Regions from separate parts of the Lysinibacillus sp. RS11 genome, predicted to be linked through region 4. Evidence: riboswitches for the same ligand, from Rfam matches in the RefSeq annotation. Region 4 holds a riboswitch; each other region holds the start of a gene.
The links. A riboswitch is a leader RNA that binds a small molecule or an ion and turns the genes downstream of it on or off. The one in region 4 is predicted to bind S-adenosylmethionine.

Region 1: linked by a shared signal. The riboswitch ahead of metA (homoserine O-acetyltransferase MetA) and the one ahead of AB9L17_RS23675 (cyclase family protein) in region 4 are both predicted to bind S-adenosylmethionine.
Region 2: linked by a shared signal. The riboswitch ahead of AB9L17_RS22240 (bifunctional homocysteine S-methyltransferase/methylenetetrahydrofolate reductase) and the one ahead of AB9L17_RS23675 (cyclase family protein) in region 4 are both predicted to bind S-adenosylmethionine.
Region 3: linked by a shared signal. The riboswitch ahead of AB9L17_RS01980 (O-acetylhomoserine aminocarboxypropyltransferase/cysteine synthase family protein) and the one ahead of AB9L17_RS23675 (cyclase family protein) in region 4 are both predicted to bind S-adenosylmethionine.

Annotation. Positions count from the first base shown of each region.
Region 1 covers NZ_CP168124.1:2,504,217-2,512,612, forward strand. The annotation lists gene AB9L17_RS12735 (HesB/YadR/YfhF family protein) at 1-142, shown strand, start outside; gene AB9L17_RS12740 (spore germination protein) at 288-1,874, shown strand; gene AB9L17_RS12745 (Ger(x)C family spore germination protein) at 1,902-3,101, shown strand; gene AB9L17_RS12750 (hypothetical protein) at 3,105-3,338, shown strand; gene AB9L17_RS12755 (endospore germination permease) at 3,370-5,466, shown strand; gene metA (homoserine O-acetyltransferase MetA) at 5,559-6,494, opposite strand; SAM riboswitch class I at 6,613-6,723, opposite strand; gene AB9L17_RS12765 (nucleotide excision repair endonuclease) at 6,927-7,298, shown strand; gene AB9L17_RS12770 (hypothetical protein) at 7,451-7,735, opposite strand; T-box leader at 8,003-8,254, shown strand; gene AB9L17_RS12775 (amino acid permease) at 8,335-8,396, shown strand, end outside.
Region 2 covers NZ_CP168124.1:4,311,327-4,319,722, reverse strand. The annotation lists gene AB9L17_RS22275 (DUF2653 family protein) at 1-59, opposite strand, end outside; gene AB9L17_RS22270 (hypothetical protein) at 47-496, opposite strand; gene AB9L17_RS22265 (YdcF family protein) at 682-1,698, shown strand; gene AB9L17_RS22260 (SEL1-like repeat protein) at 1,868-3,154, shown strand; partial or broken gene AB9L17_RS22255 (protoglobin domain-containing protein) at 3,641-4,180, shown strand; gene AB9L17_RS22250 (methyl-accepting chemotaxis protein) at 4,211-4,948, shown strand; gene AB9L17_RS22245 (protoporphyrinogen oxidase) at 5,239-6,627, shown strand; SAM riboswitch class I at 6,755-6,854, shown strand; gene AB9L17_RS22240 (bifunctional homocysteine S-methyltransferase/methylenetetrahydrofolate reductase) at 6,941-8,396, shown strand, end outside.
Region 3 covers NZ_CP168124.1:370,099-378,494, reverse strand. The annotation lists gene AB9L17_RS01980 (O-acetylhomoserine aminocarboxypropyltransferase/cysteine synthase family protein) at 183-1,484, opposite strand; SAM riboswitch class I at 1,601-1,714, opposite strand; gene AB9L17_RS01975 (glycerol-3-phosphate acyltransferase) at 1,870-2,514, shown strand; gene AB9L17_RS01970 (succinate CoA transferase) at 2,727-4,247, opposite strand; gene chrR (class II chromate reductase ChrR) at 4,533-5,264, shown strand; gene AB9L17_RS01960 (DUF3600 domain-containing protein) at 5,485-6,171, opposite strand; gene AB9L17_RS01955 (sigma-70 family RNA polymerase sigma factor) at 6,164-6,688, opposite strand; gene AB9L17_RS01950 (M13-type metalloendopeptidase) at 7,120-8,396, opposite strand, start outside.
Region 4 covers NZ_CP168124.1:4,582,762-4,591,157, reverse strand. The annotation lists gene AB9L17_RS23690 (hypothetical protein) at 441-668, shown strand; gene AB9L17_RS23685 (Cof-type HAD-IIB family hydrolase) at 747-1,523, shown strand; gene AB9L17_RS23680 (DedA family protein) at 1,668-2,264, shown strand; gene AB9L17_RS23675 (cyclase family protein) at 2,317-3,054, opposite strand; SAM riboswitch class I at 3,173-3,276, opposite strand; gene AB9L17_RS23670 (hypothetical protein) at 3,423-3,821, opposite strand; gene AB9L17_RS23665 (SMI1/KNR4 family protein) at 3,962-4,504, shown strand; partial or broken gene AB9L17_RS23660 (MFS transporter) at 4,585-5,768, opposite strand; gene AB9L17_RS23655 (winged helix-turn-helix transcriptional regulator) at 5,878-6,261, shown strand; gene AB9L17_RS23650 (aldo/keto reductase) at 6,331-7,176, opposite strand; gene AB9L17_RS23645 (VOC family protein) at 7,455-7,895, shown strand; gene AB9L17_RS23640 (response regulator transcription factor) at 7,964-8,396, opposite strand, start outside.

The DNA.
Region 1 (8,396 bases), 2.1 Mb from region 4:
AATCGAAATTGGTGTTAAGACAGTTTTTGACGATGTCACCTACTACATCGATGAAAAAGATTTATGGTTTTTCAATGATCACAATTTACATGTAGATGTAGATGCTACAATAGATGAATTAAAGTATGATTATCGCAAATAAAGCAGTGTTTCCTTCGTTTATACGAGGGAAATACTGCTTTTCTTTTTCCTATGATTTATGTTTATTCCATCCCATACTTAGTTTATCTCTTCTGAAAGTTGTACATTCTATAGGTAGTGAACGCAAACTTGAGGAGGCAAGAAAAATGTCCATTTCTAAAGTTACGAATACCTCCCAATCAAATTCAAACAATGACCTACTGTATAGCTCATTATCTCAAAATATGAAGGTGATTAAACATACACTTGGGAATAGTAATGATATTATCATACGAGAAATTTCGATTGGTAAAGCTGAAAAAAATACAGTAACAAGTGAAATTACAATTGGTAAAGCTGAAAAACATGCGATGGTGATGATCAGTATTGATGGTTTATCCGATAAAACAACCATTTCTGATTCTGTGATTGATAAACTGATACAAGAAGTTGAAGAAGCTCAAAACCCAGACGTAGAGACTATAAAACAATATGTAAAAGAAACTTGTTTAACAGTCGGCGATGTCAATGAAATTTCGAATTTCTCAACACTTTACAATTCTATTTTGAATGGAGATACAGTCATCTTATTAGATGGTGTTTCGGCAGGCATCGTGACAAGTACAAAAAGCGCAAAAGATAGAGCTATTACTGATCCATCAACTGAATCGGTTATTAGAGGTCCGCGCGAGTCCTTTACAGAAACATTACGTACCAACACCGCCCTCATCCGTCGAAAAATTAAAAGTCCAAATCTTTGGATAAAGTCTCGTGTTATCGGTGAGGTTACTAAAACGGATGTTGCGGTTATGTATTTAAACGGCATTGCCAATGACAAAATAGTAGCAGAGGTTCTTGCGCGATTAGATCGTATTAATATTGACGGAATTTTGGAAGGTGGCTATATCGAAGATTTTATTCAAGATTCTAAATTCACTATATTCCCAACTGTCTATAATTCTGAACGACCTGATGTCATTGCGGGAGAACTATTAGATGGTAAAATTGCTATTTTAGTGGACGGTACACCCTTTGTGTTAATTGTACCTGCTCTTTTTACGTCCTTTTTACACTCTGCTGAAGATTACTATCAGCATTGGATCATTAGTTCTTTAGTACGCATATTAAGATTTTTTGGTATTAGTCTTGCATTAGTGGCACCTTCACTCTATGTGGCCATCACAACTTTCCATCAAGAAATGCTACCAACACCGATGCTCATCAGTATCGCATCTCAACGAGAAGGAGTCCCCTTCCCTGCAGTTGTCGAAGCACTCATGATGGAGCTTGCCTTTGAAATACTACGAGAAGCGGGTCTTCGAATGCCAAGAACTATTGGTCCAGCGGTATCTATTGTAGGAACTTTAGTCATCGGTCAAGCCGCTGTAGAAGCAGGGATTGTCTCAGCTGTAATGGTCATTATTGTAGCATTAACAGCGATTTGTAGTTTCTTGTTCCCTGCTTATGGCTTATCGAATACCATTCGTCTTTTACGTTTCCCATTAATGATATTAGCAGCGATGTTAGGTTTATTCGGCGTGATGTTTGGGATGATGATGATCATTATTCACTTATGTAGCATTCGAACTTTTGGTGTTCCTTATTTAAGTCCATTTGGGCCATTAATCTTAAAGGATCAAAAAGATGCTTTAGTATTGTTTCCTCGTAGAGCCCTATTAACTCGACCTAGTTTAATCAGTCAAAAAAACAATGTTAGAGGGCATAAATTTTTTAGTGTTAAAAAAAGGAATTAACAATGATATACAAGCGAGGAATGGACCATGTCAAAATATAAAACGATATGCTTACTTTTGATGGTTACCTTATTTTTAAGTGGTTGCTGGAGTAAACGTGAACTCAATGAATTAGCAATTGTCTCTGCACTAGGAATAGATAAAGTAGACGATGAATTTGAAGTCACTGTTCAAATTGTGGTTCCTGGTGAAATTTCATCAAAAGCCCCTACTAGCGGTCGATCACCTGTTATTACCAATTACGCAAAGGGCAAAACGATCTTCGAAGCTATTCGAAAAATGACAACATTATCGACTAGGAAGATTTATTTCGCCCATACACAAGTAGTTATTCTTGGAGAAGAATTAGCGAAAGAAGGCATTAGTGAGGCATTAGATTTAATCTCTAGAGATCATGAATTCAGAAATGATTTCAATGTTATTATCGCTCACGAGACAACTGCAAAAGAAGTCTTAAATATATTAACACCTATTGAAAAAGTGCCTGCAAATAAATTGATCAATTCACTTAATACATCTGAAAAAGCTTGGGGTTCAACGATTGCCATTAATATTGATGAATTAGTAAGTACTTTAAGTAGTTCTGAAACAAGTCCAATCCTTTCTGCCATTGAAATAAAAGGAGATGCGACATTAGGAATGGGTGCAACCAATGTTGATAAAGTAAAAACGCCAGTGGTATTAAAGTATGCCGGATTAGCAGTATTCAAAAAAGATAAATACATTGGGCTTTTAACAGAAGAAGAAAGTAAAAGCGTAAGTTTTTTAAGTGACAAAATAAAAAGTACGATTGAAATTATTGCTTGTCCTAAGGGAGGTACATTAGCAACAGAAATTACAAAATCCAAGACAAAAATAAAGGGAAAGTTTGAAAAAGGTACGCCAAAAATTAATGTTCATATAGATGTTGAGCAAAATGTCGGAGAAGTTGAATGTACTATTAACCTTACTTCCCAAAAATCCATTGATTACGTAAATAAAAAAACTGAAGAACTTATCAAAAAACAAATCGAAAAATCCATCAGTACAATTCAGCAAACTTATCGATCCGATATTTTGGGATTTGGTGAGGAATTACATCGTACAGACCCAAAAAAATGGAAAAAAATCAAAAATGATTGGCCAACCATGTTCCAAGATCTAGCGGTTAACGTTGAAGTACATGTCAAAACAAAAGGACTAGGAACAATGCAAAATTCAATATTGAACAAAAAAAAGAAGGAATAAGCTATGTTAATAACAATTCTCATACTCATTATTTCAATTGTTATTGCCTTTGCTTTTATTCCTAAACTTCAAAAAAATAACGAAACGAAAACGCTTGTTATTTTTTCGATTTTTTTATTCATCGGTACTGCATTAAATATTGGCGTTGCTTTAAATCTCAAAATTCCAAGCCCAACAGACTTGATTACCTTTATCTTTACTCCAATTAGAGAGTTCATCGTTTCACTATCAAAATAAATGAAGTAACTTTAAAAAGAAGGGGTAGTTCATGATGGAAAAAGAAATCATTAGTTCAAGACAATTTACAATCATTACCCTTCTTTTTACAGTTGGTACAGCCATATTAATTATCCCTTCAAGTGTAACAAGTGCAGCAAAGCAAGATGCATGGATCGCAACAATCATCGGTGTCGGTTTAAGTTTTCTCTTAGTGAAGCTACTTGTTACTTTAGGAAATCAGACTCCCACACTTACATTTACAGAGGCGAATGAAAAAATACTAGGTCGTTTTTTTGGAAAACTGACCGCAATTGGCTTTATCCTTCTTAGCTTTTTTGCTGCAGGCGAATTATTATATTTTATTGGGACTTTTATGTCTACAGAAGTGATGCCAGAGACGCCTTCTATGGCTTTTTCATTGCTATTTGGCATTATCATCATTTATGCTGCATACCAAGGAATCGAAGTCTTTGCGCGTTTAGCAGAAATACTTTTTCCGGTGTTTATCTTGGTTTTTATAATTTTTGTAGTTTGTATATCACCATTAATCAATTTTGAAAATGTACAGCCCATTTTGGAAACTTCAAAAAAATCATTATTTATAAGTGTTATTCGATTTATGAGTATTTGTTCATTCCCCCTTGTCGTGCTATTAATACTGTTCCCTTCCGCTGTCAATGTTCATAAATCAGCACAAAAAGGATTTTATATTGGCACAGCTATTGGAGGCATTGTTTTAATTATCATCGTCACACTATGTATCCTTGTCCTAGGTCCAGAACTTACCTCTAATCGGACATTTCCTAGCTATGCATTAGCGCAAAGAGTTTCAATTGGGAATTTTTTACAGCGTGTTGAAGTGATTATGGCAGCCATGTGGATCTTATCTATTTTTATTAAAACGTTTATGTATTTTTATGCCTCCGTTATCGGCATAGCGCAAATATGTGAAATCAAAGATCATCGTCCGCTCATTGTGCCAATCGGAATGACTATTATTGGCCTTTCGCAAATTATTCATCCTAATATCGTTCATTCAAATATTTATAATAAAGAAATTTTTCCTTTGTTTTCTGGTACTATTGCAATTTTGTTACCGATTATTCTACTAATCGCCGCGAAAATTCGCAATATTAATGGTAGTCAAGGGAATGAAAATGTTACAAACTGTAATTGTTGTCCACAGAATGCAAGTGGTAGTAATAACGGTAATACTTCTAATAACGCTAGTAATAACAACTGCCAAAATGCTGTACAGAATGGAAGTAATTGCAATTGCGGTAATGCTTCTAATAATGCTAGCAATAGCAACAGCCAAAATACTTCTACTAATGCAAGCAATAGCAACAGCCAAAATGCTTCTAATAACGCAAGCAATAGCAACAGCCAAAATGCTTCTACTAATGCAAACAATAACAACAGCCAAAATGCTTCTACTAATGCAAACAATAACAACAGCCAAAATGCTTCTACTAATGCAAACAATAGCAACAGCCAAAATGCTTCTAATAACGCAAGCAATAGCAACAGCCAAAATGCTGTACAGAATGGAAGTAATTGCAATTGCGGTAATGCTTCTAATAATGCAAGTGATAACAATAGTCTAAATTCTACTGCTAATGCGAGTAATCATAACAATCAAAATGCCACTACTAATGCTAGTAATAAGAACAGCCAAAATTCTACTACTAATGCTAGTAATTACAACAGCCAAAATGCTTCTAATAATGCTAGTAATAGTAACAGTCAAAATGCGACTACTAATGCAAGTAATAACAACAGCCAAAATACTTCTACTAACGCAAGCAATAGCAACAGCCAAAATGCTTCTAATAACGCAAGCAATAGCAACAACCAAAATGCTGTACAGAATGGAAGTAATTGCAATTGCGGTAATGCTTCTAATAACACAAGCAATAGCAACAGCCAAAATGCTTCTAATAACGCAAGTAATAGCAACAGCCAAAATGCTGTACAGAATGGAAGTAATTGCAATTGCGGTAATGTTTCTAATAACGCTAGCAATAGCAACAGCCAAAATGCTTCTACTAATGCTAGTAATAGTAACAGCCAAAATACTGCAAAGAACAAAAGTAATACAAACAGTCTAAATGATTCAATCAATGAAAATCCGTCAGAAAATTAACAACATATTAGAATAAAAAAAGATGACCATGAAATGATCAAGGTCATCTTTTTACTTTACATTTGCCATCGAGAGTTTACAGAACCCATGAACTAAATATGATATTCAAGTTCATCAACGAAATCCCATTCATATGGTGTTTCTTGGTAAACGTAATAGTTCAACCAGTTTGAAAATAATAAATGAGTATGAGCACGCCACGTATTAATCGGTTCATTTAATGGATCATCACTTGGGAAGTAATTCACTGGAACCTCAATATCCAATCCTTTTGCGACATCACGACTATATTCATCTGCTAATGTAGTCGCATCATATTCAAGATGTCCTGTAATCATAATGTTTTTATTATCCTTTGATTGCACAATAAAGACACCAGCATCTTCTGAGTAAGATAGTAATCGTAAATCAGGATGGTTGCGTACTTCGTCAATAGAAACAGAAGTATATCGTGAATGTGGAGCCGTAAATAAATCACTGAAGCCACGTACTAAGTCCACTGTTAAATCCGTAATGACATGGGAATAAACTCCTGAACATTTAGCGGGAAGCTCAATTTTGCCGATACCGTAATGATGGTATAACGCTGCTTGTGCACCCCAACATATATGAAGGACCGATGTCACGTTTTCCTTGGACCAATCCATAATTTCTGCAATTTCCTGCCAATAGTTCACGTCCTCAAAAGCCATTTTTTCAACTGGCGCACCCGTAATAATCATGCCATCATAGCGACGATGGCGAATTTGATGAAAGGTCGTGTAAAATAGCTGTAAATGTGATTTGCTCACATTTTTCGATTCATGTGTGGCTGTGTTTAAAAATGTAATATTAACTTGTAGCGGTGTATTACCGAGTAATCGCAGTAATTGTAGCTCCGTTTTTTCTTTTTCTGGCATCAAATTTAAAATTAATATATTTAACGGACGGATTTGTTGAGTTTTCGCTCTATCCTCTTCCATGACGAAGATTTTTTCCTCACGTAAATGTTCTCCAGCTGGTAAATTTTTTGGAATATTAATTGGCATCTTGCATTCCCCTCTCTTGAATTTCTCTACATATAAAAAATTTTATTAGTCGATCTAAATTAAAAAAATCCCCCTCATTCCATTTGAGATAGAATGAGAGGGATTTTAACCACGTTCACTCTTATCTCTCAAAGGACAAATCCTTTGCTGGAATTAGCACCTTTCTAACATTTGTTAGAGGTTGCTGAAGCGTCATCGGGCCAAATCCCTCAGCTTCTCTTGATAAGATTATTTAATTAAAAAGAATTGTAACATGAACAATTAAGAATATCAATAATACATAGAATATTTTGTTATTAGCATGCATGTTCTTCTCTAAATTGATGAACACTAATCTTGATGTAAATCATGTTGACGCTATGAAATATTATGGTAAACAAGCCGTAATTATGTTACCATATATCTTTAGTAATAGAGAGGAACGTGAAAAGTTTGATTAAAATTGAATTTCCAAAACCAGATTTAGTGATTCGCCAACGCGAACAAGATTTAAAGCCAGGTGATGTACCAATCACACCGTACCATGGTTTTATTGATTTCCATAAAATCACACGTGAAAAAGGTGGCATTTTCTTATTCTACAACGAAGAAAACGAGCTATTATTTGTAGGTAAAGCACGTAAAATTCGTCAACGTATTAAAAAGCATTTTGAGGACAATGTGTCACCGATGAAAAATCATCGTAATGAAATTTTCAAAATTGAAGTGTACGAAGTGGAAGATCCAATGGAACGTGAAATTTACGAGACATACGCGATTAATTCATTCCGTGCTAAATACAATGTCGATAAAGTATTTTATTAATCTTTAGCAAAAAAACCGAAATCTCCTTTAAGGGGTTTCGGTTTTTCTTTAGGTGTATTCTTCCTATAAACCTGTTATTACATGATTAAAATGTGTGGACTTACCGTTTATGTACACCACGTTAATTTCCTGTTTTAGGGTCTTTTGTAATTTTATAAACATTGTTGTTCAGCAACATCATCGGATGGATTCATTTCTTCGAATTTTATTTTTAATGTGTCTCCCTCTACCTCCAAATCAGCATGTGCCATTCCTTTCGAATAAAAATCAATGTAAAAAGTATCTTTTCCATCACTGATTAATTGGAGCTTATCATCGGAAATTATTTTCTTTCGCACTTCTGGAACAACAGCAATTTCACTAATACTAAATGCGGAAGTATTACATGCTCCTAAAATAGTTAAGGTCAACATGAATAAAATGATGATTTTTTTCACTATGTATCCCCGCCTTCTTATAACATCCATAATTATACTTATTTATTATATTTCAGGCTCATACCATAACGTATGGTTGATTGCTGTTCCGACTTATATACAAAACATACGTCTTTACAAATGAGGTAGTTTTATAAAAAAGATTGATCATTTGAGTTGTATCTATATAGTAAAATTTAAGCGGGTTATGAAGAAATCCAAAAAAATATATTGACAAAATAATTTTTTTCTGTAAAATGAAAAACAATTCAAAAATATTTGTATAGAACAAAGGCTATGAAAAGAAATAGTATCAATTATTTTTACGAACAGAAAGTTACCAGTTGATGAGAGGTGCATGTAAAACGATTGAGAATTCATCTTGGAGCTGTGTACCGAAAGGATCATTCTAAGTAGGCTACGCCGGCAAGCACCCGTAATCATGTGCGAGAGTATCGTCAAATGACCGTACTTCTTAAGGTAAGTAATGTGAATTGCTTATAAATTAAAGGTGGTAACACGAGTTGAATCGTCCTTTTGGTAAATCCAAAAGGGCGTTTTTTTTATTCCTTTTTTGAGCAAAGTATTTGAAAATCTAAACGTATGAGGAGTAAGACATTATGAAAGACAATCATCAAGATTCACAGCTAAAGCGCGGATTAAGTACTCGTCACATGCAATT
Region 2 (8,396 bases), 270 kb from region 4:
TAGGCTTGTGATAAGCAAATTGCATTAATAATATCTTGCTCATTAATTACTTGTGCCATTGTGCTTCCTCTTTACGTTTTTTGTCTTTAAACATATTAATAACTTTTACAACTAGCATTACAATAATAGCGATGGCTGCAACGTTAACTATTAAGCCTAAAATGTTACCAAGCATACCCATTCCGCTGAAAAGACCTCCGAATAATAAGCCTGCTAAGCCACCAAGCATTAAACCTTTCATAAGGCCACCTGAGAAGAAGCCGCCTTTCTTAGCTGTTGAATCCGTTTTGTTCGTGTTTTTATTTGTTGTTACATTATTTTGATCTTTAGAAGTATCCTGAGATTTTTGGATATTTGAGCTATTGTTATTATTGTTTGAATATCCTTTTTTACCTGATTTAGCTTCTGCAGTTGGTGTATCAGAAATGAACAATGTTGCACCAACAGTCGAAAACATAAGTGTAGCTGCAAAAAGAGCGGCAAGAATTTTTTTCATTACTTATATTCCTCCAATATAATATTTAGATTCGTCATAAACTAGTTCTTAATAGTAATCTTACATGAACAATCACAAAAAATAAAATAATCGCTTTCATTAAATTAGGTATATCAACAAATTTGAACAAGAAGTGTCAATAGGGAATAAGTGTAAAAATGGTGTAAAAAGAAAGGTGTGAGACGGTGAATACAGCAATAGTATTAACAATTGCAATTTTTTTATTGTTATATATAACGGAAAAAAGACGATTCTTCAATGCAGTAGTGCTAGGTTTTTTAGGTTTGTATATTTTGAGCACAATAATTAGTCATTATCCTTTATTACTACCAAATGAACAGGGGATTATGTCAAAAATGGGGATAGTCATTATACTTGGCAGTTTCCCGAGTATGATGTTTATATTATCGATTGCTACATTTTTTAATAGTAAAGTTTTACTTGAAAAAGAAGGACGTAAAGTTCGTAATCTATTGTTAGCTGTTTTTGGCTTAGTATTTTTTATCATGATGATTTGGTATGTATTTGTTATTTTCACGAATATTGAACATGAGATTTGGCATATTCTTTTCTTCTATGCGTTTTTGATTTTTGGTTATACAATGTTTTTATATACAAGTGTGATGGCTTATGCGGCTATATACCTTTTCACACCTATTTTCTATGAGCCTAACTATATTATTGCGCTAGGATCAGGGCTAATTGGTGATAAAGTACCGCCACTTTTAGCTAGTCGTTTAGACGAGGCGGTAAAGCAATATAAAAAATATGGGGAACGACCTTACATTATTGTCTCAGGTGGTCAGGGAAGTGATGAAAAAGTATCAGAAGCATATGCGATGAAAAAATATGTAGTTGACGTACATCAAATACCAACTAAAAAAATATTAATGGAAGATCAATCGACAAATACTGAACAGAATTTGGTATTCTCTAAAGAAATTATGGATAAACATGCCCAAGGAAAAAAATATCGATCTTTATTTGTGACGAATAATTTTCATGTTTTTCGAGCAAGTATTTATGCCAAAAAGGCGAGGCTAGATGCACAAGGTGTTGGTTCAAAGACAGCCCTTTACTATTTACCAAATGCCTTTACTCGTGAATTTATCGGTTTATTAGAAATGTATAAATGGATTCATGTTACTATCTTTTTATTCATCACATTGTTCATTGGATTAATATTGAGATCATATGTGTAACCAATTTAGAACTATCTTCCATATAATGTTGGTAAGGCAGTTTTTATATTCATTCAGGAGAAAGCGAAGTGTTAATGAAGGGACAGCTAAAATGTTTTTGTAGCGTAAGCAAAGCGACAGCTACAAGTAGGCCAAGGTGAAATTGATACTGTGCAAGGGGGGAAAACTAATGTATGGACAATTTTTAGCAAAACAAAATAACGAGCGAATTGAATCCCTACAAAAGCTCACGCAAACACAGGATACGTGGTTTGCACAAAAGATTAATTTGATAACGGTTGAAGAAGTGAAATTAACAGTCTTGCACAAAATATTGTATCAAGTTGTGCGAGGACTTTTGAAAAAAAATCAACAAAGACATTTACAAATTATACATCCAGAGCAGACACAGTCAGTACAGGAGAATGTGTTAACGCTTTTAGCAGAATATGATGATTTACTGCGTGAAGCCATTCCACTCCCTATTTATATATTCATTTGGCAAATTTCTTCGCTGGAGAAGTTAGCGAATCGCGTTGAAGTTGTTGATGATGTACTTGATGTATTGGAATGGTATTTTATTCACCAGGATGATCAGGTACAGGCGTTTGATGAAGAAGATTTGGATCATGAGATAATTATTGACTTATACAAAGATGCCATTGAGGAACAGGATGCAGATGCTCAATTTCAGCTTGGAGAATATTATAGTGCAATTGACGATACACATTTCCAACCTAAAAAATCGATAAAGTGGTTTGAGTTAGCGGCAGCACAGGGCAATGCTGACGCACAATATGCACTTGGTAATTTTTATTTTGAAGGTATGGGTGTGCAAGAAAACTATAATCAGGCTTTTATATTGTATGAGGCTGCGGCAAAACAGGGGCATCCAGACGCAGCGAATAACTTAGCCGATATGTACTTTAACGGTGAAGGTGTACAAGAAAATATGGTACTTGCGAAAAAATGGTTCGACTTCGCCGCAAAAAAAGGCGTTGCAGAGGCAATGTTTACGCTCGGAATTATTTACGAGCAAGGACTAGGTGTTGACATTGATGATGAGCAGGCATTTATCTACTATAAAAAATCTGCTGAAGCAGGCTATATTGAAGCACAATATAGGCTGGGAGGAATCTATTTAGAGGGGCGTTTAGGCCAACCTAGAGATGCGAACAATGGGCTATATTGGTATGAAAGAGCTGCGGAGCGATATCATGTAGACGCTTTTTATGATTTAGGATTTATTTGGAGCAAAGGATTAACAGGTATTCGCAATATAGAAAAGGGAATACATTGGTTTAAACAGGCTGCTCTTCAAGGCGATTCTCAAGCTAAATTACAACTAGGGCATATTTATAATAAAGGGGATGGAATAGCTAGAAATATTCAAGAGGCGATTAAGTGGTATGGACTTGCGGCAGATGCAGGTAATGAGGAGGCAGCTATTTTACTTCAAGAATTAAAAGGAATGTAAATTTTTTGTTAAAAACTAACGGGTGTTTAGATTCAATTATTCCTTTTTTCATTTAGGTAAAAGATCTTAGTTTTTAGTTTTTTAATAGGTATATGTTATCGGTTTTTACTCATTGTATAAATACTAATATAATGATGAGATAATTTTGACAAACAAAAACAAGAAGAAATAAGCATGAGTAACAAAAGATGATATAAATTGGCTGCCAAATAGTATATTGGTAGCTTTTTATGTTTCTGAGCAATTAGTTCGATGATAAGGACTTTTTATGCAATTTATGTTAAAAAAATGAGCATAAGAAATTGACAGCTATTTATAAAATGTATAAGGTATATTGAGTGATTTTGAAACAGCGGTTAATAATTTTGGCTCATTTGGTGTTATTTCGGTATATTAATCTGTTGTGTATGATCGAAAATAAGAGCGTGTTTTCTAATATTTTTGTAAACGGAATGGATTTTCCTCAGCCTTGCAAAAGTTCACGTTATGAAAGAAGGAAAATGTGTGATTTTTCAAAAACAGAGAAAGACAACGGCGTTAGATTTGCAACAATACATTGTAAAAATGGATGTACCAAATCACCAGTCAATGGTAAAGCAAATTGAAATGCTAAATTTAACAAAGCAGGATTTACAATATTTAAAAGCCTTTCAACCATTTGTTATGGATAATATTGATGGAATTGTTGACAGGTTTTACTCAATGATTGTAACTGAACGTGACTTAGTAGATATTATTAATAGACATAGTTCTGTAGAAAAATTGAAGGTTACACTACGTCGGCATATTATCGAAATGTTTAATGGGATCATTGATGAAGAGTTTTATCTTAGACGAATTAAAATTGCAAAGGTACATGTACATATAGGTCTAAGAACACAATGGTATATTTGTGCTTTTCAAGATTTGACGGTATCATTTATTGATTTAGTTGAGCAGTATATAACTCATCCAAAGGACCAGTTCAGTACAATTCGAGCTATTTCGAAGATATCTAATTTTGAGCAACAATTGGTTCTAGAAGCATTTGAGAACACTGTTGAGCAGCATAAGGAAATGATGGAACGAAAGAAAGAAGTCGTGGAGAAGAAAATAATAGAATCTTCAGAGGGTCTTGCCACAATATCTCAGGAAACAAATAACTCATTTCAGCGCTTAAGTAAACAATCAGATGAAATTAAACTATTAGCCAAAAAGTCAATTCAAGTGTCGGCGATGGCTGAGAATCAGGCATTAGAAGGTCGGGAACAATTAAAAAGTCAATCACAAAATATGAATAATATTATTCATTCTCTTAATGATATAACGGAAAATACTGAACAGTTGACTGAGATGTCAAAGGAAATGGAATCTATCATGAGTGTTGTCACGAATATTGCGAACCAAACAAATTTGTTAGCATTAAACGCAGCTATAGAAGCGGCTCGTGCTGGAGAAGCGGGGAAAGGCTTTAGTGTTGTTGCGGATGAGGTTCGAAAATTATCGATTCAAACAAAAGAATCTGTTACTTCTGTAGCGACGTTATTACACAAAACGAATGATCGGATTGATAAACTTGTTCATTCCCTTAGTAATATACAAGAAGAGGTCGCATCTGGGGAAGGAAATATGGTACAAACAGAAGGACAATTTACCAATATATTAAATTCTATGACTGAAGCTAAAGAACAAAATGATTGTATGGAAAAAGAAGTTCTAGCGATAGCGGAAATTCTCAATGAATTAGGTATTGCCTTTGAAGAGGTAACGAGTTCTGCTGAAAAATTAGCGAATGTTGCCCAAAATCTAAACTAATTAATATAAAAAACACCACACATTCTAGGACATAAAAACACTATATCAACTATTAATATATATATAATCCAATGAGTCTAGAGGACGTTAGATGGGTGTTTTCATAAAGTTTGAAGAAATGACGCAAAAGTATTTTTGATGATCTCTACATAAATATATAGTAATGAAAAAATGGAGCTATCCCAAATGCTGGGTAGCTCCATTTTTGCTAAATTTGTAAAGTGTTTTGCGTAATTTTTAGGTAAAAAAGTTTATACTGAATAAAGAACTAAAAATAGGGGCGGTTTAACATGAAAACAGTTGTTGTATTAGGTGGCGGAATTACAGGATTGTGCACAATGCATTATTTGCAACGTCAGATTCGAGAGAAAAACCTAGATGTGAAGCTTGTGCTCGTTGAAAAAAATACATATCTAGGTGGCAAGCTGCACTCAGCGTATAAACAAGGCTTTATCCTGGAAACAGGAGCAGATTCCATTGTTGCACGTCATAAAGGTGTTTTAGAGTTAGTAAAGGAACTTGATTTTAAACAGAATCTTGTTTATAACGAAACTGGTATTTCGTATATTTATACAAATAATGAGTTACATGCTATCCCAGCAGACTCGACGTTCGGAATTCCAATGAGCTTACCATCACTTGAGGAAAGTACGCTTGTATCAGAAGAAGGGAAAAAAGCAGCATTAAAGGATTTAACAATGCCAAATGAAGGGTTTACAAAGGAAAGCTCGATTGGGGAATTTTTAACGTATTATTTAGGTGAGGAGCTTGTTCAAAATCAAATAGCACCAGTACTTGCAGGTGTATATTCGGGAGATTTAAATCAACTTTCAATTGCTTCCACATTACCGTATTTAATCGATTATAAAAATGATTACGGTAGTATTATTAAAGGTTTTGATGCAAACAGAGAGCAATTTGTGAAAGCTGCTAATAAAAAATTTATTTCATTTAAAAATGGTTTATCGTCACTAATTGAACGACTTGAAGAAACTTTAACAGATGTAGAAATTGTGAAAGGAATTGCTACGACTAGTGTTAAAAAGCAGGAGAATCAATATATCGTTACTTTAGCAAACGATAAAATGATTGAAGCAGATCATGTTGTTTTGGCACTTCCTAACGATTCGGTACAAAACTTATTGCAAGATGAATCATTGAATCGCTATTTTGGTCAATTCAATACTGCATCAGCCATTACGATTTACTTAGGATTTGACGTACCCGATCATAGATTACCAGCAGATGGAACAGGCTATATTGTATCACATAATTCCGATGTTATATGTAATGCAGCAACGTGGACAAGTCGCAAGTGGAAGCACACCTCTGCAGAAGGGAAATTACTTGTACGACTTTTTTATAAGAGCATTAACCCTGCGTATGAGAGATTGCGTATGATGACAGATGAAGAATTAGCAGCTGTTGCCTTAGAGGATGTAAGAAAAAGCTTGGGGATTGAGGAAAAACCAACTGTTGTCGATGTGACAAAATGGATTGATCAAATGCCGAAGTATGACTTGGCACATCGTGAGGCGTTACAAGGTCTAGTGCAAGAGCTTGAGAACAACTATCCAAATTTATTAATAGCGGGATGCTCTTATTTTGGAGTAGGCATAGGGGCTTGTATTCAAAACGGGAAAAAAATTGGTGAGGAACTTGCTGAAAAACTATTGTAATTGTTTGATAAAAATCGAAAAATAATATTTTTTTCGTAGAAAATATCTTTTGTTCAGTGAAATAGTCTTGACTCTATCGTTCGTAAACGATATGATTCTTTTAATTATTTAAAAAATTCATACTACATTCTTATCAAGAGAAGCTGAGGGACTGGCCCTATGAAGCTTCAGCAACCAACTTTTTGTCAGGTGCTAAATCCAGAAGACCAATGTGTCGAAGATGAGAAGGAAAAACAATTACGAAACGTAAAAGCCTTCTTTTTTTGAAAGAAGGCTTTTTTATTTGATAGATAAGGGAAGAGAGGCTAGTTTTATGGGATTGCTTGAAAAGTTAAAAACGAATGTTCTTACAGCAGATGGTGCAATTGGTACGCTTTTATACGGCTATGGCTTGGAGTACTGCCATGAGGAAATGAATGTTCAAAGACCAGAATTAATTGAAAAGATTCATAGAGAGTATATAGCAGCTGGAGCCGACATTATTCAAACAAACACGTATGGAGCTAATGCCATAAAATTAGCTCGCTATGGATTAGAATCACGTGTGCAGCAGTTTAATGAAGCTGCTATTACGATTGCCAAACGAGCGGCGGCAGATGGTGGACAATTTGTCTTGGGTACTATTGGAGGAATCCGTGGTATTCGAAAGAGTGATGCAACGTTAGAGGAAATTCTGGCAACGGTCGAAGAGCAAACAACTGTTTTACTTGCGGGAAATCCAGATGGTCTTTTACTTGAAACATATTATGATTTTGAAGAGCTGACAGCAACTTTAACAATGTTACGAGCTAAAACAAAATTACCGATTATTGCGCAAGTTTCTATGCACGAACCAGGCATTTTGCAAAATGGAATGAGTTTAAACGCCGCTTTACATAAACTTGAAGCGCTAGGTGCTGATATCGTGGGTGTTAACTGTCGCTTAGGCCCACACCATACTATTCAAGCATTTGAAGGTGTAGAGCTTCCTGAAAAGGCATTTATGTCAGCGTATCCGAATGCCTCTCTTCTTGATTTGGAGGATGGCCGTGTCGTTTATGAATCTGAGGCAGATTATTTTGGGCGAGCAGCTATAGCACTTCGTGATCAAGGAGTGCGTTTAATAGGTGGCTGCTGTGGTACGACACCCAAGCATATTGCCGCAGTGAAAAAGTATTTAGAGGCGCTATCTCCAGTTGAGGAAAAGCACGCAAAGCCAGAAAAAATCGCAGTTTTACGTGAGGCAGAGCCGCCAAATTATGAGCCGTTACATGTAAAAGTAAAACGAGAACGCTCAGTTATCGTGGAGTTAGATACTCCTAGACATTTAGAAATTGAAGGCTTTATTGAAGGTGCCGAAAAATTGTATAAAGCTGGTGCAGATGTAGTCATGATGGCTGATAATTCACTGGCATCGCCAAGGATTAGTAATATTGCGATGGGTGCCCTATTAAAAGAAGTACATGGGGTACGCCCATTGACACATATAACATGCCGAGATCGTAATTTAATTGGTCTTCAATCACATTTAATGGGATTAAATGCACTTGGGATTCATGATATTTTAGCGGTTACTGGAGATCCGACAAAGGTAGGTGATTTCCCAGGGGCGACTAGCGTTTATGACGTATCTTCAATGGAACTAATCCAATTAATAAAACAGTTAAATGAAGGTGTATCGTTCTCAGGGAAACCACTTCGTAAAAAGGCGAATTTCTCTGTAGCGGCAGCGTTTAATCCTAATGTACGTGTACTAGATCGTGCTGTGTCTCGATTAGAAAAGAAAATTG
Region 3 (8,396 bases), 650 kb from region 4:
GTATAATACAAGGATTTAAATAAGTCAATAATACTTATATAAATACTAGGAATTATTTGTACATACTTTCGGATTACTTACCGAATGGGGTAAGTGGTTGATGCAGCAACGTTTTACGTATTACCGAATGAGGCCCATCAAATGAGACAATACGTAAACGCTACAACATTAGCCAATTTTTATTAAGCCTCTATTGTTTGTTGAGAAGCTGTTACTTGTTCAATAGCTTGTTCTAAATCTGCAATGATATCCTCTACTGCCTCTAAACCGATTGATAGGCGAATGAGCGACTCGGTTACACCAGTTTGGATTAACTCTTCAGCTGATAGTTGCTGATGTGTAGTAGATGCTGGATGGATAATTAATGATTTGGCATCCCCTACATTTGCTACGTGCGAGAATAATTTCACACTATCAATTAGTTTACGCCCTGCTTCACGTCCACCTTTAATACCGAATGTAAGCACTGAACCGAAGCCATTTCTCAAATATTTTTTTGCTAAATCATGAGTAGGGAAATCTTCTAAGCCATTGTAATTTACATATTCCACAGATGGGTGGTTACGTAAATATTCAGCTACTGCCAATGCATTTTCATTGTGTTTAGGAATACGCAAATGAAGCGTTTCTAACCCTTGTAATAAATTAAATGCTGCATCTGCACTTAACGTTGGTCCAAAGTCGCGTAGCAATTGTACACGCAGTTTTGTGGCAAATGCAGCCTCTGCTGTGTCAATACCATAACGCAAACCGTGATAAGAAGCATCTGGCTCAGTAAAGCCTGGGAAACGCCCACGAGTCCAATCAAACTTTCCTGCATCTACTACAACGCCACCTAAAGTTGTACCATGTCCGCCAATCCATTTTGTTGCAGAATGAACGACGATATCTGCACCGAAGTCAATTGGTGTAGAGCCATATGGTGAAGCAAATGTACTATCGATAATTAATGGCAAGCCGTTTTCATGTGCAATATTCGCTACCGCTTCAATATCTAGCACTTTTAAACTTGGGTTACCATAAATTTCAGCGAACACCACTTTTGTTTTATCAGTAATCGCTGCTTGGAAATTTTCAGGGTTTGTTTCGTCTACAAAAATTGTTTTAATACCGTAGTTTGGTAGTGTATTGGCAAATAAATTATAAGTACCTCCATATAAAGAACTCGCCGCGACAATTTCATCACCTGCACCCGCAAGATTTAAAATGGAAAATGCGATAGCTGCTGCACCAGATGAAAGTGCTACTGCTGCTGTACCGCCCTCTAATAAAGCGACGCGTTTTTCAAAAACATCTACAGTTGGGTTTGTAATACGAGTGTAAATATTGCCAGCTTCCTCTAAGGCAAAAAGACGTTGCGCATGAGCAGTGTCTTTAAAAACGAAAGCCGTTGAGCGATATACGGGTACTGTGCGAGATCCTGTTACAGGGTCTGGCTCTTGGCCCCCGTGTAACAGCAATGTTTCTGGTTTAAAATTTGTCATTGTATACCTCCAAATGGTTATTTTTTTACGATGGCACCGGAGATGAGGAGGATTTTTCAGTAGAAAACAAAAACCCTCTTCAGCTAAGAAGAGGGTTGCGGTTGCAAGTTTTCCTCCCCTTATCTGCCAGATCCAAGTAAGAATCTGTAGGAATTAGCACCTTAGCAAGTTCGTCACTTACTGGTTGCCGGGCATCATAGGGCCTATCCCTCCGCCGCTCTTGATAAGAGTATGAGATTCAATTTCCATCGTTGTTACACAGTATAAACATAGACTTTTTTTCTGTCAACACTAAAATTTTATTTTTTCCGAAACTTCTGTCTGCTTCTGAACGTATTACGAACGCATACACTATTTTAGTATTTATTTAGAAAGGAGGAGTTTTATGGTAAAAGCCGTTATTATTTTTCTACTTGTTGGTTATTTAATTGGCTGTATTCACGGCTCTAAAGTCGCCCAGTTCTTATCCGGGGTCGATCTAAAAAAGGCTGGTCATGGAAATGCTGGTGCTTCCAATGCAACACTTTCCCTTGGATGGAAATACGGCGTATTAGTCGCCCTTATCGATATCGGTAAAGGTGTAGCAGCTATTATAGGTGCCCATTTCTATCTAGCAGATGCAACAAATTTAACAGAAATACAAGTTTGGCTCTTAACCTATATCATAGCTGCCGGTGTCATCCTAGGTCACAATTTTCCATTTCATATGGGCTTCAATGGCGGCAAAGGAACTGCATCAATCATAGGGATCCTACTAGCAGTTGATTGGGAGATTGGTTTATTTGCACTCATTTTATTTGTTATTTTATCTTTCGCGACGAATTATTTAATTGTCGGTGTACTTGAATTTTATCTTGTTTTTTGTACAGCAACATATTTATGGATTCCTGGAGTAGGTCCAACGATTATAGCCCTACTACTTTTTGCAATAGCAATCATTTTGCATATTGAAAATATAAAGAGATTAATTCAGGGAACTGAGCCTAAAGTGACTTCTGCATTTAAGAAAAAGAAAAAACAAGTGTGTTGATTAACCATTTTTATCCATCCCGATTAGAAGGCTTTGATTTCCGCTACGGGCTGGGTCTTAAACGATCACTTTGCCGGCTCTCCTGATTACTTCGGGGCCCCACCCGATCACTCAGAGACCTTGCTTGTCCCTAGCTTTTCGCGCAATACTTCTTAACAACTAAAAGCCTTGAAGGAACAAGTCAACTGTCCTTCAAGGCTTTCTTCATTTTATTATTTCGATAATGCAGGGTCCTTCATCGTCCCGTTTTTTGCGTAATTGACATGCCATGAAAGTGCTTTTTCTAGATTGTGTGGCGTATGGTGCCCACCTGTTGCTTCGTTAGCATCGTTAAAATACTTCCGTAATTGCTCACGATATTCCGGATGTGCACAGTTATCGATAATGAGTGCAACCCGTTCTTTTGGTGCAAGCCCTCGCAAATCTGCTACTCCCTGCTCTGTTACGATTACGTCTACATCATGCTCCGTATGGTCCACATGCGATACCATTGGGACGATACTAGAAATATTTCCGCCTTTCGCATAAGATTTTGTGACGAAAATACCTAATCGTGCATTACGCGCAAAGTCTCCAGAACCGCCGATTCCATTCATCATCTTTGTGCCAGAAACATGCGTAGAATTCACATTCCCGTAAATATCTACTTCAAGCGCTGTATTAACAGAAATTAACCCGAGTCGGCGAATAATTTCTGGTTGGTTAGAAATTTCTTGCGGGCGTAATACTAATTTATCAGTATATTTTTCGAAATTACTATACACTCGGTTTCCAACTGCCTCGGAAAGAGTAATAGAAGTAGCAGATGCAAAGTTTACCTTACCTGCATCTATTAATTCAAATACCGCATCTTGTAGTACTTCCGAATATATTTCCAAGTTCTCAAACTCAGAGTCTTTAAAGCCAAATAATACAGCATTTGCTACTGAACCTACTCCTGATTGGATTGGTCGTAAACTATTCGTTAAACGGCCTACTTTAATTTCTTCACGTAGGAAGTTTAATAAATGATTGGCCATAATATCTGTTTCTTCATCAGCAGGAACGATTGTTGATGGTGCATCTAAAATATCTGAAATCACAATACCTTTTACTTTATCTAAGTCTAGTGGAATACCAATTGTGCCAAGTCGATCCGATACATCTTGTAATTGAATTGGATCACGTTTCCCCTGTGGTCCTGGCACAAAAATATCGTGCACACCCTCTAATGCATCAAGCTGAGCTATGTTCAACTCTATGATTATTTGGTTTGCCTCTTGCACAAAAATTGGAGAGTTACCAACTGAAGTTGTAGGAATTAGTAGGCCGTCTTCTGTAATAGCAGTCGCTTCAATAATTGCAAAATCAATAGGACCAATAATGCCTTGACGTACTAGTTCCGCATTATGTGACAGGTGCGCATCAACGAATGTGATTTCACCGCTGTTGATTTTATTACGAATACCGGCATCCGCTTGGAAAGGTCCGCGTTTGCGAATAACGCCAGCTTCTGCTAAGTATTGGTCAACTTCTGGCCCAAGCGATGCACCTGTATATACATCTACCTGGAAGCTCTCTTTTTTGGCTTTTTCCACAAGTGCCAGTGGGACCACTTTAACGTCACCAGCACGTGTAAATCCGCTCATCCCAAGTACCATACCATCCTCAATCCAAGATGCTGCTTCTTCTGCTGTTACAACCTTGCTCCGTAGCTGTTCATTACGAAGCTTTTTCGCTAACTTTTCTTCCATCCCTTATTCCTCCATCCCACTTTATTTTTGTTCAACTAGATTATTTAGCTCAATTTTTCCGGCATAAAAATCCATTTATTGGGGTATAAACCAAATAAACCGCCGCACAAACAATTCTATACTATTTAGAATTTTTAATCTATATTAACCAATATATTTAATTTTACGAGAAATTTAATGCATTTTAATACTATACAAAAATAATGGTAAGCTCGCATAAATTCGATTTATTTAAAAAAGCGTGATATGCTCTTGTTATATAAGGGGAAAAGGAGATTCTTTTAGATGGTTAAACAATTGTTACGTAACCACTCTTCGGTTCGTATTTATGATGGAAATCAAATTTCTAAAGAAATTATTGAAGAATTAATTGCTACTGCACAAATGGCTGCTACATCACATTTTGTACAAGCTTATAGTGTTATTTGGGTAACAGATGAAGAGAAAAAGGAAAAATTAGGTTTACTCTCTGGTAATCCTCGTCAATACGAAACTTCTGGCGGTGCCTTTGTCTTCTGTGTAGATTTCAAACGTCTTCAAATGGCAGGTAAATTAGAAGGTGTAGACATTGTAGCGGATTCAGCAGAAAATGTTCTTGTTGGTGTAGCTGATGTATCATTATTCGCTCAAAACTTTGTCATTGCGGCAGAATCTATGGGATATGGTATTTGTTATATTGGCGGCGTGCGTAATAAGCCTGAGGAAATAAGCGAATTATTCAATCTACCTGATTATGTATTCCCACTATTCGGCTTAACAATCGGAGTTCCTGCTCGTCGCAACGAAGTAAAACCTCGTTTACCAGTTGCAGCAGTATTACATGAAAATGAATACAATGCAGAAAAATACGAAGAGCTTTTACCTGCTTACAATGACACAATGGAAACATACTACAATAATCGCTCATCGAATCGAAAAATTGATAACTGGACAAAGCAAATGGCCGACTTTTTAATCGAACAGCGCCGTCCTCATATTACAGATTTTTTAGCGAAAAAAGGTTTCAATTGGAAATAACTTTATCAACAAGGTATGTGGCGTTACTATCGTATGATAGTAACGCCACTTTTTTTCATATTTAATTAAATTGTATTATATATACGTACTTATAAGCACATTTATAAGCTAACACACCCGTTGAAGTATTTATTTATAATTAGCCGACGGTAATGTTTCAGTAAAACAGAATGAAATTAACTTGGTATATTTTATTATCCAGCTGTCTTCTATCTATAATTTAATTTCCAATTTGTTTTTCATTTACATAAATTAAGTATTCTTGAGCTTCCAAGAATTCCTCTTGTGACTCTGTAGGAATTATATCGACCTCAGGAATACTTGAGACTCCTAGTTGTGCCATAATCGTTTCATAGGTCATTAGGGCTTGAATATATTGTTCATATTCTTCAGCTGTTAAAACCTCTTTGCTTGATGGGAGTCCGTTTAATTTGTCAAAGTATGGTTGAATTTCGTACATAGCTTCTTTAATTTTCTCTAATGGTTCTACAGGGAGTTGAGAATAATCTATGTTTCCATTGTTATCACCATATTCCAGTTTTGCATTTGTAAATACATTTAGTAAATCTTTAAATTGTTCAAATTCCTCTTTTCCTAGGTCACCTTTTGCTTGATTTAGTTTTGCATCAAATAATAAGTAACTTTCCATTGTAACATTTGCCACATGTTTTTTTAGATTATCAAATGAACCATATAAATGATCGGCAAGTAACGCCTGATAAGCAAATACACCTGTTGGAATCATTAAACAAGCAGAAATAACAGCTATAGCCAATCGTTTTTTTACAAAACGATTCAGTTTACCACCCATTTCAGAATTTGCTTTATTAATGCCCAATTTACTTCTTTCATGAATCTCTACAGGGATTTCAATTTTTGAAAACTCTTGCTTTAGATGGTTATGCATAGTTATCTACCTCCTTTAAATTTTGGCGAAGCTTATCTAACGCACGGTATAAGACAGACTTTGCGGTTCCAAGCGGGATGTCTAATATCTCTGAAATTTCCTTTAATGTACGATCGTCGTAATATTTTAGTAAAATGACACTCTTCTCATCCTCTTTTAAAGTATCAATCAGCTTGTGTAAAGATAAAGTAAGTGCAATGTCTTCATCTTCTGCCCCAGTAAGCACTTCAAAGTCTAAATTTAGCGGGATCACCTTTTTATTTTTATTGATTAAGCTCAATGCACAATTAATCGTAATTTTCATGAGCCATGTCTTGAAATATTCTGGTTTTTTCAATGTACTGATTTTCTTAAATGACTGATAGGCCACTTCTTGAACAAGATCTAATGCATCATCTTTATTTTTTACATAGACATAAGCCATTCGATAAATATCTGCTTCGTACTGCTGAAAAAGCATTAAGTAAGCTTTATCATTTCCTTTTTGTGCTTTCTTTACTAGACGTTCAAGTTTCATCTTAATTCCTCCTTTCGTTTTGGTTTTACATCTATTAGATAAACTGGAAGGTGATTTGGCTTAAATTTTTTTAATTAATTTTATGTAATGGGGTTTGGGAAGGTTTAATGAATGTACACTTTGTCAAAATAACACATAACTAAAATCAGTAGTTCAAAGTATTGGGATGGGAAATTGTAAAAAAATAAGCACTTATTTTGTTAATAATCGCCATTGTTTTATTAGCAGTTTGGTTCGGGGCTTACTTATATCGAAATAAAAAAAACAGAATTTAATCTACACGTTAATGTAGATTAAATCTGCCTTTTTGTTTTAACAGCAACAATCTTTGAGAAAACAGCCTTACTCTAAAAAGGACTTCCTAGACAACCTCTTTGCCTTTATACACTGATGTAAGAGTTATCAGGAATTAGCTCTATCTGCTCTGATTTTTACCAGATGGAAACTCGATCCTCCGGAGCTACATACATGCCATCTCCAGGCTTGATTCCATAGGTATCATAGAATTGCTGGAAGTTCACAATCGTGCGGTTTACCCGAATTTTATTAGCTGAATGTACATCGTTTTTGCTCAGAATCACTGCAAATTCTTTTGTTGTTGTGGATTTCCACATTTCTGCATTGCTTTCGAAATATGCTTTATAATCTGGATTACTCATATTGGATACAACTTGTAGTGAAGCGGCCATTCCGCCCAAATCGGCGACATTCTCGCTTAGTGTAAGCTGACCGTCGTTCAACACACCCGGAATAATCTCAATGTTATTATAGAACTCAATCAGTTCCTCGTTCTTCTCTTTGAATTTCTTAAAGTCTTCTTCTGTCCACCAGTTATTTGCATTTCCATTTTCGTCGTATGCAGATCCGTTGTTATCAAATGCATGGCTGATTTCATGGCCAATGATCATGCCAATTGCCCCATAGTTTTCTTCAGGTTTAGCGTTAATGTCATAGAAAGGCGCTTGAAGAATACCGGCAGGGAACGTAATTTCGTTATTAAGCGGATTGTAGAAAGCATTTACGGTATATACGCTTGTTCCCCATTCCGTTCTATCAACCGGTTTTCCTAGCTTGGCTTTTGTGTTATCAATATATGCTTTGTTTACTGTGAAGGTATTAGAGAACAGCGAGCCGCCTTCGTCATATGTCTTGATCGCTACTTTATCTAATGTCGTATCCCACTTATCTGGGTAACCGATCTTAACAATCATCGTATCTAGCTTTTTAATCGCTTTATCTTTTGTCGTTTCTGACATCCAATCAAGGGATTTAATTCTTTCTTCATACGTAGCAATTAATTTCTCTACCATTTGCTCAACATCTTTTTTAGCTTCTGGTGAAAAATGTTTCTCGGCAAACATTTGCTCCAAATATCCGCCCATTGTGCCAGTTGTCTTGGCTACTGCGATTTCCTGATCTGTTTTTTCTCCTGTAACGCCATATAACGTTGCGGAAAACTCATTTGCAGCGTCTCTGAATTCATCTGACAACAAACCGCCTGTTGCCGAAAGCAGTTGTACTTTTGAGTAAGCTTTAAGTACGTCAAGATTAGCTTCATTCAAGAGTTCCGAGCCTTTTTGCGCCAACTTTTCATCGATTACGATCACTTTATCTGCACTGTCGACTTTCATCGATTTCAAGACTTGTTTCATATCTACTGTTTTGAACATGTCATCAAATTGTTCGATTGTATACGGATTATAGTATT
Region 4 (8,396 bases):
TACAAATGTTTAACTAAATTGCTGCTAATTTTTATATTTTACAATAGCTTATATAGGTTAAATTAACTATCTGTAATATAAGAAGAAAAATGCCATCTTTTCAATTATTCATGTAAAATTAGAGATATACTGATTAGGTAAATATAGGGATATTTTTGACTAAAAAAGGATTCTTAAGTGAAGAGACAGTGACAATGAAGCAGCTTGAACTTGTTTTGCATTTTCTAATTGGAATCATCAACAAAAGTAGGGAAGCGTATGCCATGTATATAAGTTGATTGGAGTGGAGACTGGGCGACTCCTTGGGGATTAGCGATAGAGGAACGAAGGCTAAGAGCATCACGTCCTGTGATAACGCCTTCGTGACCAACATCCTGTTGCCCCGAGACCCTGGAGCGCAGCGAAGCGGCTCATCGGACGCCCCCAGGAAGCTTTGCTCTGTGCGAAAGCGTAGTGCTAACGTAGCGGCAGCAACTGGGTTTTGTCTGTGCGAAAGCGAAGCGACAGCAACAATGTTTTATCTGTGCGAAAGTGCAACGACAGCAACAACAAATGTTTTATCTGCGCGAAAGCGAAGCGTCAGCGGCAAATGTTTTATCTGTAGCGAAAGCAAAGCGACAGCTACAAAGCGCCCGGTCGGAACGGAAATCAACCACACGTTATGTTGATGATCCTCTGATTAATGGAAATGGATAATAAATTTACACACCCGGTTAAAAATTATATAAAACGATAAGGAGCAAACGATGGATTATAAAATTGTATTTTTTGACGTAGATGGAACGCTTGTTAATTATGAAGATGGCTGTATAGAAGAAAGCACAAGGAAGGCTATACAACAATTAATAAACAAAGGAATTCGTATTGTTGCTGCTACAGGAAGACCTTTATCGATGTGCCAACAGTTAAGAAACATAGGAATAGAGACGTTTATTACGGCTAATGGCGCGTATGTTAAGCATCAAGATCAAGTAATACATAAAATACCTATTGCAAAAGAAATTGTCCAAGTAGTTAAGGCTTTTGCTGAAGAAAATAAACAAAGTCTCTCGTTTTTTACAGAACAATTATCGATGAATAACGTCCAAGAGAAAGAGACATTAACAGCTATGCAAGAGACATTATCTTTGCTAGAGTTTCCCGTTATTAATGAAGATATTTTAACGCAAGAGGTATATTTAATGTGTCTATATGCCGATGAGGAGATAGAGAGAAGATATGCATCACAATTCCCTCATTTATTGTTCAAAAGATGGCATCCGTACATTACAAATGTTTTGCAGCAAGATGTTTCCAAATCGATTGCTGTTCAAGCTGTACTAGATTATTTCAACTTGAGTCCTAAGGAAGCACTTGCTTTTGGGGATGGAGATAATGATATCGACATGCTGGAACAGGTTGGCTTTGGTATTGCAATGGGCAATGGTAGTGAAGCCTTAAAAAATGTCGCTGATTTTATAACGAAGAAATCAACTGATGGTGGTATTGAGTTTGCTCTACGTGAGCTACAAATAATAGTTTAAGAAAACTATATTTATAGCATGGACTAGCCACTATACGTTGGGGAAAACTTTATGAACGTTATAATACTCATAATGCTGTCTACTTTGAGTTATTATAAAGCTAACATTGAAAAGAAATCATTATGCTTTAGGTGGGATGGATTTATGGCGCATCATGTGCAATCTCTTATTGAACATTACGGGTATTTTGGCATTATTCTTATCCTAATTGGAGGGATTGTCGGGCTGCCACTTCCTGATGAGATATTTTTAACCTATGTAGGATATAGCGTATATCGAGAAACTCTCTCGCATATTCCAGCTCTAATCAGCGCTGTGGTAGGTGCGGCAGGGGGAATTACCTTAAGCTACTATATAGGCTATAGATTCGGGCTACCATTATTGCGAAAATACGGTCCAAAAATCCATATTACTGAACAGAAAATTGACGTTACTAAAAAATTATTTGCAAAAATAGGACCGATATTATTAGTAGTCGGATATTTTATTCCTGGTGTACGTCATCTAACAGCATATATTGCGGCTATTAATAATTATCCTTTTAAAAAGTTTGCTTTCTTTGCTTATACGGGAGCAATTATATGGACATTTACTTTTATTACCTTAGGAGAAGTACTTGGGGAGGAATGGCGTTATGTTGGGTTATATTTATCCCGCTACAGTATGTATCTTATAGCATTGTTCATCATAATAATTTTGATCGTTTATTTTATTTTTAAAAAAAGGAATTCACCTAAATAAAAAGGGTCTGATTCAATACCTATCATGGTTTGATTCAGACCTATTGCTATTTTTAAGGCACTATTGCAAATGAACGCACAGGGAATCCAGAGGCCTTTTCAGGTTTTGGTACAATATTGAAAATAACAGCACCTTTAGGAGGTAGCTTATCCAAGTTTGTCATAAGTTCAATTTGGTAAGTATCTTGCTCAAGCACAAAATATTCGCCATCTAACTTACCGTTTTTACGAAAATCAGCTGCTGAATCCGTATCAAAAGTTTCGTGACCAATCGCACTAACGTTTCGTTCGTTGAATAAAAATTGTAACGCTTCTAATCCCCAGCCAGGAATATGATTATTACCATCAGCATCTTTGTTGCTGAAAGCCTCTTTATCTGGCCAACGCTTACTCCAATCAGTACGAAGCGCAACAAAGGTACCCGCTTCAATTTCCCCATATTCAGCCTCAAAGTCAAGAATATCTTGGATACTTAATGTGTAATCGTTATTCAATTCGGCTGCCTTAGATTGATCAATAACGATTAGTGGTAGGACAAGTTCTTTTAACGCCAATTCTTCTAAAAAGCGTGTATTTCGCACAAAATGGATAGGTGGATCGATATGTGTTCCATATTGCCCAGGGAAAGAGAATTGTTGCGCAAAGAAACCATCCTCATGGGAAAATAATGTTTCAAATTTTGCATCATCAAACATAAAGAAATGAGGTGAATTAGGACCAAATGTATGTGTTAAATCTATCCATTCTTTCGATTTCAATAGTTGAAGTGCTTGTAAAAGGTCGTTTGTCATAATATTTTCCTGCTTTCTTGTAATTATTTTTGGATGCTTAGACTTTACTTACTAGTGAATATAAAAAAGAGCCCTCCTTGTAGAAAGAGGACCCTTGTGCAAAGCAACTAAGTAAGTCTTCTCATCTTCAAGGCTGATTTCGCCAATTGGAATTAGCACCATACCTATAGGCTGGTTGCTGAGACATCATAGGGCCAATCCCTCCGTCTCTCTTGATAAGAAAAAGTAATATAAGAATTTTCAGAAATAGATTACGAATACTTTAGCATATTTATTTATAGTTTACAAGTTCAATAGGGATACATAGTTAAAAAATTTCCAGAACCTTCAGAGTGTCAATTTGTGGTAATTTATAGATTAGATGAAACTCACCAGGTCAAATTTAAGGTGAGCTTACAACAGTCACTGTCAGTAAATATTATACGGATCCCATCTGGTGTATAGTTAGTTTCGAATTTGATGGTAATACCTGTCGACGCAATTAATTTTTCAACTTCTGTTTTATTTGACAGTTGTGCTGCGTTCATCAGATCATGGGCAAATTGCTCGGATTCGTCAATTTTATCCGTAAGTAATTGTGCTTGCTGCATAATGGCCTTAATTCGTTTCGCAGAAGTCTTCAATTTATTTATATTGACGGGTGGGAATGGATTGCTGTTTGCTGGGTTCGTCGGCATTGCTAGATATCTTGAAGGTTGTTGAGTGGCCATTGCCCATGTTGGATAATAGTTAGGGTAGACAAAATACGGATAAGGATTGTAATACAACTAAATTCCTCCTATCCTATAGTTGATACTCTATCTTATGTATAAAAATGTTTTAGGTGTTAGTGACTGATGTGAAAAACCTAGGACTGTAGGGGATTAGGGAGAAAAGATTTTACTCTGAGATAAAAAGGGGTTTAAAGATGAATATTCGTGAATATATAAAAAAAGGTTTTGAAGTTTACTACGAGCACTATAATCAGGTTTCGGAAGATGGATTTTGCAGATGGATGCGTCCGGATGTTCCTGTTGAGATGAAATTAGCAGATACTGATGAAGAATGGTCAAGATGGAAGCTGGTCCCTTCTATAGTAACGGAAGATGATATTCAAGCTTTAGAAAAAGAGTTCGGACTTCCATTTCCTGAATGGTATAAAGCCTTTATTTCAACGTATCATCATTATTTTGATGTCATACCGGAACAAAGTGTTAATGAACCTTTAAATAACGTTAGAGATATGTATAATCCATCGTTATGTAGTTTAGGATATCTTCCGTTTTCATGGGATGAAGAGTATGGAAAAATATTTTGCATTGATTTAAATGACAATGCAGATGAAGAAACTTGTGCAATATATGAAATTGAACATGAAGTTTTATTTGATGATAACGCCGATATTAAAGCGTCATTAGACTATCTGTATCCAAATTTCAAGGCATACTTTGATGCTACGTTCCTTAAATAGGATGAATAACAAAAGGAAGCCCTGGCTATTGTTAAAGCTTCCTTTCATCATTTTATTCTAATAAATACATAGCAAGGGATCTATTGCTTCTTTCTATCAAAGAGTAACCATAGGAACGTAGTAACCGCGGCAATCATCACCATGCCGAATCCATATATAGGAGTATGAGCTAATGATTGGTGGCGAACAATGATTCCTCCAATGTACGAACCTAGAAAAATACCAATGTTAAAGGCTGAAATATTTAATGCTGAAGCCATTGAAATAGCTGATGGTATATATTTTTCTGAAAGCTGAACGGCATAAAGCTGTAATCCCGGTACATTCATAAACATAAATAGCCCCATCATAAAGACCATTATTAATCCAACGATTGTTGATTCTAAAAAGAAGTTGATGCCGAGTAGTGCTAATGCTAAGCCTATAAAGATAAAAAAGATAGCACGTAAAGGGTTATTATTCGCAAAACGACCACCTAATGTATTACCGATGGCAACACAAATACCATATACAACTAAGATTACGACAATTGCTTTAGGTGAGTAGCCCATATACTGCTCTAAAATAGGAGAAACATAGGTGTATACAACGAATGCGCCACCATATCCAATTGCAGTAATAAAGAGAATTAAGAGCATTCTTATATTCCCTAATACTTTCCCGATATCTCGAATAGATATTGGATTCCCTTTAGACAATTGACTAGGTACAAGTAGGGCATTACTAATTAATCCAATAATACCTATGATAACTATGAAAATAAACGACATTCGCCAATCAGTTACTTGTCCAATAAAAGTTCCTAGTGGGACACCAGTCACAGTTGCTAATGTTAGTCCTGTAAACATAAAAGCTATTGCACTTGCTCGTTTATTAGGTGCCACAACATCTGCAGCTATAACAGAGGCGATGGACTAAACACACCATGTGCCAATGCTGAAATAACACGCCCAGTTAGTAGTAATAAGAATGAGGGTGCTAAGGCTGCAAGTAAGTTACCGATAATAAACAGTACCATGACGAGCAGCAACACATTTTTGCGACTAAGGCGCGATGTTAATGCTGTTAAAAGCGGTGCACCAATAGTTACACCTAGTGCATATATGGATACGGTTAAACCTGCAGTACTTAATGTTATATCAAAATCTTTTGTAATTAATGGAAGAAGTCCGACGCTTATAAATTCTGTAGAGCCGATACCAAATGCACTGATTGCAAGTGCGAGTAATGTTAGTTTGGCATTCGGCACTTTTGTATCTTTCATTCTAATAATATCTCCTTTGATTTTTTTATAGTATATAGTAATATTCATATACATCTAAAAGTCATATAGGGTACTTTTAGTTACTTTTGAATATTACAGGGGGTTTACAATGAAAAAAGTTTATAATATTGGTGTTGAAGCCACTCTTGAAGTCATTGGGGGCAAATGGAAACCTATTATTCTTTGTCACCTTAACCACCATGGTAAGATTCGTACGAATGAATTTCGCCGATTGATTCCAGGCATTTCGCAAAAAATGCTAACGAGCCAATTACGTGAATTAGAGCAGTCTGGGTTAATTAATCGCAAGGTTTTCAATCAGGTACCGCCAAAAGTTGAATATTCGTTAACACCTTATGGTCAAGAGATGGACCCTGTGCTGAACATGCTTTGCACTTGGGGTGAAAAACATATCGAAGTGCTACAAGATAAAGGTGAAGATGTACTGTTAATGCAACGTGATGAAGATATCGCGATTAAGCATACATCTTAAATAGATTGGAAAGAGACTGTCTAAGAGAAGAAAATAAGACAGTCTCTTTCACGTTTACATAGCTATTGTTTACATGACAAAATCAAACTCATCTGGGTTTGGTCCAACACGTTGATCTAGATTCATGGCGTTAATGATTGCCATCTCTTCATCAGTTAGTGTGAAATCAAAAATATCAGCGTTTTGAATCATACGTTCTTTGCGCACAGATTTTGGAATTGTGACGATACCATTTTGAATATCCCAGCGCAAGATAACTTGAGGATTTGATTTCCCGTATTTTTCAGCTATTTTTGAAATAGTTTCATTATCAAGAAGTCCACCTTGCATTAATGGTGCCCAAGCTTCCACTTGGATATTGTGTTCTTCGCAGAATGAACGTACTTCAGTTTGTTGTAATCGTGGATGAAGTTCCACTTGGTTAATAACTGGTTTGATACGAGCTATTTTAAGAAGATCCTGTAAGTGTGAAACTTGGAAGTTACATACCCCGATAGCTTTAATTTTCCCTTGCTCGTATAAATCTTCGAGTGCTCTCCAAGCTTCGGCAAATTTATTTTTACCTGGCCAATGAATGAGATATAAGTCTAAATAATCTAGCCCTAATTTTTCTAAGCTGTCTTCGTATGCTGCAATTGTCTCTTCATAGCTCAAGCCATCGTTCCAGACTTTAGACGTAATAAATAAATCCTCACGTTTTAGACCTGTAGATGCTAATGCTTGTCTAATTCCTTCACCGACACCTGCTTCATTACCATAAATAGCTGCAGTATCAATACTACGGTAACCAACCTCAATCGCATTTTTCACCATTTCTGCTGTAACATCATTCGGTACTTGGAATACGCCTAGCCCCATACCAGGCATTTGTAAGCCGTTATTTAATGTAATTTTATCTTGTAAATGATTAATCATTGTTCTGTCCTCCGATTTTTATTAGTGCTTCGTTGCTTACTTATTATGCTTTCATGCCAATGCAAAATAAAGTACGCACTTTTTGGTTTCATAGAAACGTGGAGGTTACTTTTGTGAGATATCAAAGGTTCATCGTAAGAAATTTTTCTTTGTCCACATGGTTCAGCTTTAATAAAGTATTTAGTCTGTAGCAAAATGAGTGGTTTACAAAGGCGAAAAGGGAATTCAATGCTAAAAAGAGAATAAGTAATTAAGACTTTTATAAAGGAGATCGTGAGATGAACCGTTTAAATTTAATCACATTGGGTGTAAAAGATATGGTCGAGTCACTTAGATTTTATCGAGAAGGTCTAGGATTTGAAGTGATTGTTTATGGGGAAGAAACAAATCCTGATGTTATTTTCTTTAATAATGGAGGAACAAAAATTTCCTTGTTTCCGATTGACCGTTTAGCAAAAGATATTAACGAAGCAAATCCACCAGCGATCGGCAACGGCTTTAACGGAATGACACTTGCTTATAACGGAAAGTCTAAAGAAGAAGTTGATCAAGTATTTGATTTGGCTAAAGAAGCAGGAGCAACAATCGTGAAGGAACCCGAAACAGTATTCTGGGGAGGCTATAGTGGCTATTTTCAAGATCCAAACGGCTATTATTGGGAAGTGGCCTACGGAGACATGTGGCAGTTTGATGATAATGATATGTTGATTATTACGTAAAACCATATATGTGACATTTCAGAGCATGACTTCATCATTGTGATTGTCACGCTCTGTTTTTACATTTGTTAATAATTTGGCTGAATATAGCCTAATTTTATTCCTTTTGTCACTGCCTCTAGCGAGGAGGACACATCTAGCTTATTAAATATATGCTGAATATGGTTTGAAATTGTACGTTCACTTGCAAATAACATAGATGCAATTTCTTTACGCTTATATCCATCGCATAGCAATTGTAATATTTGTTTTTCACTGTCGGTCAATTCCTCGATATAATCCGCGGGTAACGGAAAATAGTAGGTACCCTCATTAATTTCTACTAAAGTTTGTAGTAACTTATCTGGCATAATGTTTTTATTAATAAACCCGCTGACGCCAATTTTTTGAGCTTCATACCGATAAACAGGCAAATCATACCCTGTTAATATGACTATTTTTGTAGAACATTTATTAGCTAAAATGTTCTTTGCTAATCCTAGTCCGTCCTCACTACTGATG